2 regions of the Fictibacillus sp. Mic-4 genome follow, and region 2 is predicted to be linked to the other one. Evidence: a T-box and tRNA genes for the amino acid it is inferred to sense, from the RefSeq annotation. Region 2 holds a T-box; the other holds one or more tRNA genes.
What was found. A T-box is a leader RNA that pairs with one kind of tRNA and senses whether it is charged. The one in region 2 lies ahead of alaS (alanine--tRNA ligase), so its partner is inferred to be a tRNA-Ala.
Positions count from the first base shown of each region.

Region 1 (4,172 bases), on a different contig from region 2:
TGTCAGTCACTAATTTGCCGCGGCAAAACGTATAAAGGACGTCCATCTCTTGATTAAGAACGACGATATCCGCATCTTTGCCTGATAAGAGACTTCCTTTTCGGTCATATATACCTAACTCTTTCGCGGGATTGACAGATGTCATTTGAATGACATCCCGAATATCGCAACCGGTAAATTCCATCATATTTTTTGCAGCATCTTTCATTTTTAAAATACTGCCTGCAAGGGTGCCATCAGCTAATCTTGCCTCATTCCCTTGAACAGTCACATCCTGTCCGCCTAATGTAAATGAACCGTTGCCCATGCATTTCGCCCTCATCGCATCGGTAATTAGTACCATTTTTTCACTACCTTTATTTCGATAGGCGAATTTCACCATTTCAGGGCGGGAATGAATACCATCGGCAATGATTTCAGAAGTGATCTCATCATGCATGAGCACCCCGCCAAGCACGCCGGGTTCACGATGATGAACTCCCCTCATTCCGTTATATAAATGAGTCGCATGAGTAATCCCCGCTTCGATTCCTTGAACGACTTCTTCATATGTGGCATCAGAATGTCCGATAGAAGCAATAACGCCCGTTTCCTTTAAATAAGAAGTCAATTCAAGTCCACCTTCTTCTTCGGGAGCGAGTGTCACAAGCTTAATATGATTGTCCGATAAAGACTGCCATTTTTTAAACAGCTCAACATCCGGATGAATGATTTGGCCCGGCGGTTGGGCCCCTGCTCGTTTTGGCGATAGAAATGGGCCTTCTAAATGAATCCCGATCACTTCTGCTTCGCCAGGAGCAGTATGCTCGTTAATATACTTGGCAGCATTCTGAAGCGCTTTTTCGATTTCACCTTTTTCTTGTGTCATCGTAGTCGCAAGAAAGCTTGTCGTTCCTTCTTGAGGTAACACTTTTGCCATCGTTTGCAGCGCATCCGTTGTAGCGTCCATCGTATCTGCTCCCGCCGCTCCGTGAATATGCATATCAATCATTCCTGGAATAACGATCGAATCTTCTGGAAGCTGGATCACATCATACTCAGCTACATTCAAGCGTTCTGGTTTTTTACCTATTTCTATAATTTTTTCTTCATTAATAATAAGATAGCCGTTTACAAAAACATCGTTTTCCGCGTAAATCCGTCCATTTAAAAGGAGTATAGATTTCATCTCGGTTCACCTCTATTAAAGAATACATCTTTTTAATCTAGTTGTCTATACCAGTATAGATAACTTAAAAAAGCCGGATATAAAGATCCGGCTTTTAAAAAAATTATTGCATTGGCGGGGTGTGCGGAAACTGTGCTGTATATTTTGTAAATTGCTGCTCAGCTTGTTGAATTTTTTGCGGGTCTTCTGCTTCCAGCGCATACCATCCTTTTTTAAACATCATGTCAAAAAGTGAACGTTGCATTTGGTGAGCTTCGGTGCATAGCGATTGAATCTCCTGGAATAGCGCTTGATGGCTTGCCTCATTTCCGGCTATACCATAAGACGAAACCATATACTTTTCATAGGCCAGAATATCATTTATAAAATCGCGGTCGTTCATTTGCGGTGTGTTCGGTGTTTGCGTTTTCGGATTTTGGATTTTATTTGGATTCATGTTCATTTCACACAACTCCCTACTGATTCATTTGGTTCATTTGATTTGGTTGATTGGTCTGATATGCTTGATTGGCGGTTGGATTTAAATGTTTTAATATTCTTTGGTAATGGCTTTCGTGCATATGACAGGCCTTTTCAATCGCCGCTTTAATTTCTGGATCCTGGCATTGGCTTGCCGCAAAATGCGCTTTTTTAAAGCCAAGCAAATTCCAGGAAAGCATATCTTTTAAGTAGTTATAATCTTTTCCCGTTATGACATTTGGTGGTTGTTGATACGTTGGCTGTTGTTGATTTTGCATTTGATTCGGTTGTTGCTGTTGTTGCATACCATAGCCTCCTTAAGTTTTGCGGCCAATAAAAAAATAAGCCGCTAAATCTTATAATAGATTGCCTCCTTTTAACGGAGATTATGCAATATAGCCCATCTTTTTAAATTGGGTGTTGACAGCCCCCAAAAAATAATATAAAATTTAATTTGTCCCGGGGTCTTAGCTCAGCTGGGAGAGCGCATCGCTGGCAGCGATGAGGTCAGGGGTTCGATCCCCCTAGATTCCACCATACATAGTTTTCAATCCCTCTTGCAAAATGGCAGGAGGGATTTTATTTTACGACATAACGGCACATTCATCTCGATGAATGTGCCTTAGGCTTAAACCACTTTCGAATCCCCTGCGTAAAAAGGCTAATACTACTTATAATAAACGTAAACAAACCGAACAAGAGGAGAAAATAACTAATCAAGTTACGATAATTGTTGAGCTTGTTGTCCTGCGTTTTGCGCCTGGCCTTGCTGATTCCCCTGCTGGCCACCCTGTTGGTTCATTTGTTGTTGCGCTTGCATAATGGCCTGGTTCACCTGATTTAAAGCCTGATTGGATTGAACATATTGCAAGCTTTGGTTCAGTGTTTGAATGGCTTGCTGAATACTTTGCTGCAATTGCTGATCCGTTTGCTGCAACTGTTGGAGAGCCTGATTGCTGAATTGTTGAATTTGTTGCATCAACTGATTTTGGCCTTGTTGTCCGGCTTGCCCGCCTGCTTGCCCTTGCTGTGCATTCGTTTGGCTCATTTGTTGCGCTTGTTGTGGTTGTTGTAATTGGGAAATGGAATTTTGCAATTGGTTAAGTTGTGTTTTAAAAGCATTAAGTTCTTGAGCGATTTCAGTATCAGCAGATTTTTTCGCGATCGATTCAATGCGTTTTTCTGTTCGTTTATCCATAGTGTTGCCTCCCCATTTTAAAAAGTGTGTGTAATGAACACTTTTTTAGAATGTGCTCTCAGGTATCATCTATACTGACTAATAATTGGTTTAAAACGATGTCTAGAATGGGAAACAGACGCAAAGTAATGATGAAAACAATAATAAAGCCGGCTTCTCCTAAGATGCCGGCAATGTTATTTTACTGTTCAGATGGTTTAAATGTTTTACAGTCAGTTTCTTCCGTTTTCGAAGCCTGTTTTCCCTGGTGGCTTACAACGTAAATCCGGTCAGCATTACATAAATTACCTTCTCCCCAATATGAGCAATTGTTCACTTCACAAAGTACATCTTTTGCCATATTCCACACCTCCCTTCTTCTCTAGTTTTGACAGTGTATTTTTAAAAATACTCTTAGAAAATTCTAGTAATTTTGCCTTTTTCATAGATTTTAGATACTCGTCCGTTTCTAGTACGCTACCCCTGAATACTATAGTACAAGAAAGGGGGGATTTAAACATGTGTATGTGCAATGATAATGGAATGAGACCGCAGGCTACGCGAGGCGCACAATCAAGAAATGCAAGCTGCCGTTGTTTTTGCCGAAATTTCTGTAACCAGTTTTCTTCTAACAGAGAACAATGCATGCGCGATTGTTTAAGATGCCAGGGTGTGCAAAGACCTACTGGGCAAAGACCTGCATACCAGAGCTGTGGAAGAACAGCAGGTGCAATGGATGACGATTTCTATATGGATAATGACTATAACGACAATGATATCAGAGGAGATTACTACTTCACTGATTATTAATCGTATTGAAAAGCACTCTTGTCAAAAGAGTGCTTTTTCTTTTTAGACATACTCGGGTAAACATACAAAAAATCCACGAATACCCCCGTGTCGATCATTTATGACAGGACATACATTGTTAAAGAAAACGGATTTCAAATATAGGAGGTCATGCAATGTACCCATGTAATGTTATTGTTCACCCGACTCAATGTTGTATCCAGCCTCATTTTTATGCGGAAGAAGTAGTTCATGTTCATCCAATTCATATTCAGCATCAGAACCACCTTTTATGCCAGCATAAGCACGTTTTCCCGGTAACTCAGTCGCAAACGATGTCCGTCTGTGAAGAAGACCTTTATTGCGGACATCCAATCGGTTGTGGAGGGTACGGATATTATTAAAAAGAAATAAAAGAACTTTCGCTTAATGGCGAAAGTTCTCTTTATTTATTAAGAAAACCATGCCGTTACGCCCAAAAAGGTTACGCCGGCAAAGGTGTTGTAAGCATTTATTCATTTTCGGTTATGACATATTTTCTAAGGGCGAAGGCTACGCCATCTTCATCATTCGTTAACG
Region 1 is NZ_JBBHZM010000018.1:38,448-42,619, forward strand. Features, by position in the region: gene nagA (N-acetylglucosamine-6-phosphate deacetylase) at 1-1,168, opposite strand, end outside; gene WD019_RS12710 (spore coat protein) at 1,272-1,604, opposite strand; gene WD019_RS12715 (hypothetical protein) at 1,624-1,932, opposite strand; tRNA gene WD019_RS12720 (tRNA-Ala) at 2,089-2,164, shown strand; gene WD019_RS12725 (hypothetical protein) at 2,349-2,825, opposite strand; gene WD019_RS12730 (DUF1540 domain-containing protein) at 3,007-3,165, opposite strand; gene WD019_RS12735 (CotD family spore coat protein) at 3,770-3,997, shown strand; gene WD019_RS12740 (Cof-type HAD-IIB family hydrolase) at 4,105-4,172, opposite strand, start outside.
Region 1: it has a tRNA-Ala gene. The T-box ahead of alaS (alanine--tRNA ligase) is inferred to sense a tRNA for this amino acid. The anticodon was not compared.

Region 2 (4,172 bases):
TTCATTAAGAAGGTTTCCTGCTTCCATTGACCCGAGTTTAGCTGCAAGAGACTCTTTTTCACGTTGAAGATCGCGCAGTTGACCTTGCAAGGCTTCGACTCTTGAAGGAACCTCTTTCATGTTTGTTTTTAAAAGCTGCGAAACGTCTTTCAAAAGGTTTACTTGTTCTTTTAACAACCGATAGGCATGTTCGCCTGTAACAGCTTCAATGCGGCGCGTTCCTGCACCGATACCTGTTTCAGCAACAATTTTGAACAATCCGATTTCCGCTGTATTGTTCACATGGCAACCGCCGCATAGCTCTAAACTATAGTCGCCAATTTGCACGACACGAACGATTTTGCCATATTTTTCACCGAAAAGCGCCATTGCACCCATTGCTTTTGCTTCATCAAGCGGTTTGTACATTTTCGTGACAGCGATATTTCGCCAGATCTTTTTATTTACAATTTCTTCGATTTGTTCCAATTCTTCAGGAGATATGCTGCCAAAGTGCGAAAAGTCAAAACGCAGGCGATCAGGTGCGACAAGCGAGCCCGCCTGATTGACATGTTTGCCTAATACATCTTTTAACGCCTGATGCAATAGGTGTGTGGCCGTATGGTTTTTCACAATGGATGCTCTTTTTTCTTCGTTCACATGAGCTCTCACTTTCATATCCGGCTGAACGATTCCTTTTTTCACAACGATCGTATGAAGGTTTTGGCCATTAGGCGCTTTCTGGACATCTTTTACAAATAGTTCAAGCCCTTCACCAGTAATCGTTCCCTGGTCGGCAATTTGGCCCCCACTTTCCGCATAAAATGGGGTGACATCGAGAATGATTTGACCTTCATCCCCTTCGCCAAGCGCTTCAACCCTTTCGCCGTTTTGCAAGAGTTCTAAAATAACAGAGGAACTTTTCTCCTGATCATAGCCGACAAATTCGCTTTCGACTTTAATCTCGCTAAGCACGCCGCCCTGCACCTGCATGGAATCAATGTCTTGTCTTGCTTTTCGCGCCCGCTCGCGCTGAGCTTCCATTTCTGTTTCAAATCCTTCTCGGTCAACCGTCATGCCATGTTCTTCAGCATACTCTTCGGTCAATTCAAATGGGAAACCGAATGTATCATATAATTTAAAAGCATCCTCGCCGCTAATGACCGTACTGGCTTTTTTCTTTTCTTTTGCAATCACTTCTTCTAAAATTGCCAGACCCTCATTAATCGTTTCATGGAAGCGTTCTTCTTCATTTTTCACGACTTTTTGAATAAATGGCACCTTTTCTTTTACTTCCGGATAATAATCAACCATGATATCAGCAACAACTGGTACGAGTTCAAACATGAACGGACGATCTAAACCGATTTTTTTCGCAAACCGGATTGCCCGGCGTATGAGGCGGCGAAGAATGTATCCCCGTCCTTCGTTGGACGGAAGCGCATTGTCTGATACCGCGAACGTCACCGTACGAATATGGTCTGCAATCACTTTAAACGCAGTATCCTGTTCTTTACTCTGACCGTATTGGACATGAGAAATTTCCTCTGTTTTGCGGATGATCGGCATAAATAGATCAGTATCAAAGTTGGTTGGTACATCTTGAATGACGCATACCATCCGTTCAAGACCCATTCCCGTATCAATGTTTTTCTTCGGAAGCGGAGTATATGTACCATCGGGATTATGGTTGAATTGAGAGAAAACAAGGTTCCAAACTTCTAAGTAACGGTCATTTTCCCCTCCTGGATAAAGCTCTGGATCATTCGGATCATTTCCGTAAGCCGGGCCTCGGTCATAGAAAATTTCACTGTTTGGTCCGCTCGGGCCTTCACCAATATCCCAGAAGTTTCCTTCCAACCGAATAATACGTTCTTCCGGGATACCGATTTTATTTAGCCAAATGTCATATGCTTCATCATCTTCCGGATGTATGGTTACTGACAGCCTCGATGGGTCGAAGCCAATCCACTTGTCACTCGTTAAAAACTCCCATGCCCAGAGAATAGCGCCTTCTTTAAAATAATCGCCAATCGAAAAGTTCCCCAACATTTCAAAAAATGTATGGTGCCTCGTTGTAATCCCAACATTCTCAATATCGTTCGTACGGATCGATTTTTGCGCATTAACGATACGGGGATTTTCCGGAATGACCCGGCCGTCAAAATATTTCTTTAATGTAGCGACACCGCTATTAATCCACAATAGCGACGGGTCATCATGCGGAACGAGTGATGCACTTGGTTCAACATGGTGGCCTTTCTCCTGGAAGAAATCTAAAAACATTTGCCTTACTTGTGCTGAAGTTAATTGTTTCATTTCCCTATCTCCCTTCTTAATTGAATACAAATTCGGAAAAACAAAAAACTCCCGCCCTAAAATCAGGGACGAGAGTTGTTTCACGCGGTACCACCCTGGTTATGAATAATAAAAAAATCATTCATCACCTTAAAACCCTTTAACGCAGGGTGACGGCAGTGATTAGCTGCACTCTGGAATAGCTTCTGTGCCGCTTCTTTTAGAATGCCTTTCAGCCTCGGGCACTCCTCTCTTAAAAAGGCCTTGCACATACTAAGTTCCCTCATCGTTTTTACTGCATATCTAATTAGTAGTATAAGCATTCTTAACTTTCTTTGTCAAACTTTAATGACAATCGATAATTGCGAATATGCATAAAAATAACTTTTAAAACGGCAAACACCGGAACACCAAGAATCAAGCCGGGTATTCCGCCAATTTCACCGCCTACTAAAAGGGCAAAAATAATCAGTACCGGATGTATTTGTAAGCTTCTGCCGATAATAAACGGCCCGAGCAAATTCCCTTCGATAAATTGAAGTACGAGCATTATGACAATAACAATGATGACCATTTTTACGGAAATCGTCAATGCGATAAAAATAACAGGAATCGCTCCTAAAATAGGTCCAAAATAAGGAATAATATCCGTAACCGCTATTAGCGCTCCTAGCAATATCGGATAAGGCATATGAATTGCCCATAATGCCAGTGTAGCTGCTCCACCAAGGATCAGTCCGACAAGAATTTGCCCCCGTATGTATCCACCCAGCGATTCATCAATATCATGCAGAAGTCGTTTTCCTTCTTTTCGCCATTTCCTGGGCGTGATATACCAGATGGTTCGCTTAATTTTTTCAATATCTTTTAAAAAGTAAAACACAAGAAATGGGATAATAATGAATACAAAAAAATAATCAACAATTTTTCTAATCGAATCTACGGCTGTCGAGGCCATTTTTTCGACATATTTTTCAATGGATTGAATATATTCTTCAATCCGAACATGGATGGTATGCGGAAGTTTAGATGTATGATGATCTACTTCCATGAGCCATTGCTCATACGTCTTTGTTATATCAGGAATATTTGTCATCAACTCTCTCATTTGAGCGATCATATTTGGAATTCCTTTGTAAAGACCCAATCCAATTCCGCCAAAAAATAAAATATAAATAAGCAGAATAGCTAACGTCCTTGGAAATCCTTTTGCATATAGCTTTTCGACAAGAGGATGAAGCAAATACGTAATAAATACGGCAATAAAAAACGGAATAAATGCGGCTTTAATAATCGATAAAATGGGCTTCCAAATCGGCGAAAGCTTCAAAAAAACAAAAAAGCATAAAAAGGCGAGCAGCATCACAGATAAGCGGGTCATCCATTTTATCCCTTCCTGGCGACTCAATTTGATCACCTCCTACCTGTTAGCTTAACCTTATGGAAATGTTTCTATGAAGGAGGGGCTCATGTTCGGCATGAGCCCCTCTTTATGGCGCTTGTCCATCAATCGTTAAATCATAATCTTCAAATAAATCATCGAGTGTTGTGAGCGAGCCGTCTTCTTCCACTTGATGCAAAGAGAGCCGCCCGTTGATAATGGAAAGTTCAATAAAACAATTCCAGCAATAATACTGGTTAACACCAATTTTACCGATGTCTTTTCGGCCGCAGTTCGGACAAACCATTGATTGAAGGCCTCCTTTATAACTACCGGACGAAAAAGGAATCCTTTCCAATTAATAGAGGTTGGTTGGCATATTTAAGTTTCCTGCCCTCCATTAAATCTGAAAACAATCCTTCCGTCACCTCAATAGCTACAATGGTGCCCCAATCAGTGGAAAAATATACATCCTCAATGACAGCTACCGTTTCCCCTTCGTTTGAATATATCG
Region 2 is NZ_JBBHZM010000002.1:53,362-57,533, reverse strand. Features, by position in the region: gene alaS (alanine--tRNA ligase) at 1-2,298, opposite strand, end outside; T-box leader at 2,360-2,573, opposite strand; gene WD019_RS02820 (AI-2E family transporter) at 2,603-3,685, opposite strand; gene WD019_RS02815 (hypothetical protein) at 3,768-3,965, opposite strand; gene WD019_RS02810 (PRC-barrel domain-containing protein) at 3,988-4,172, opposite strand, start outside.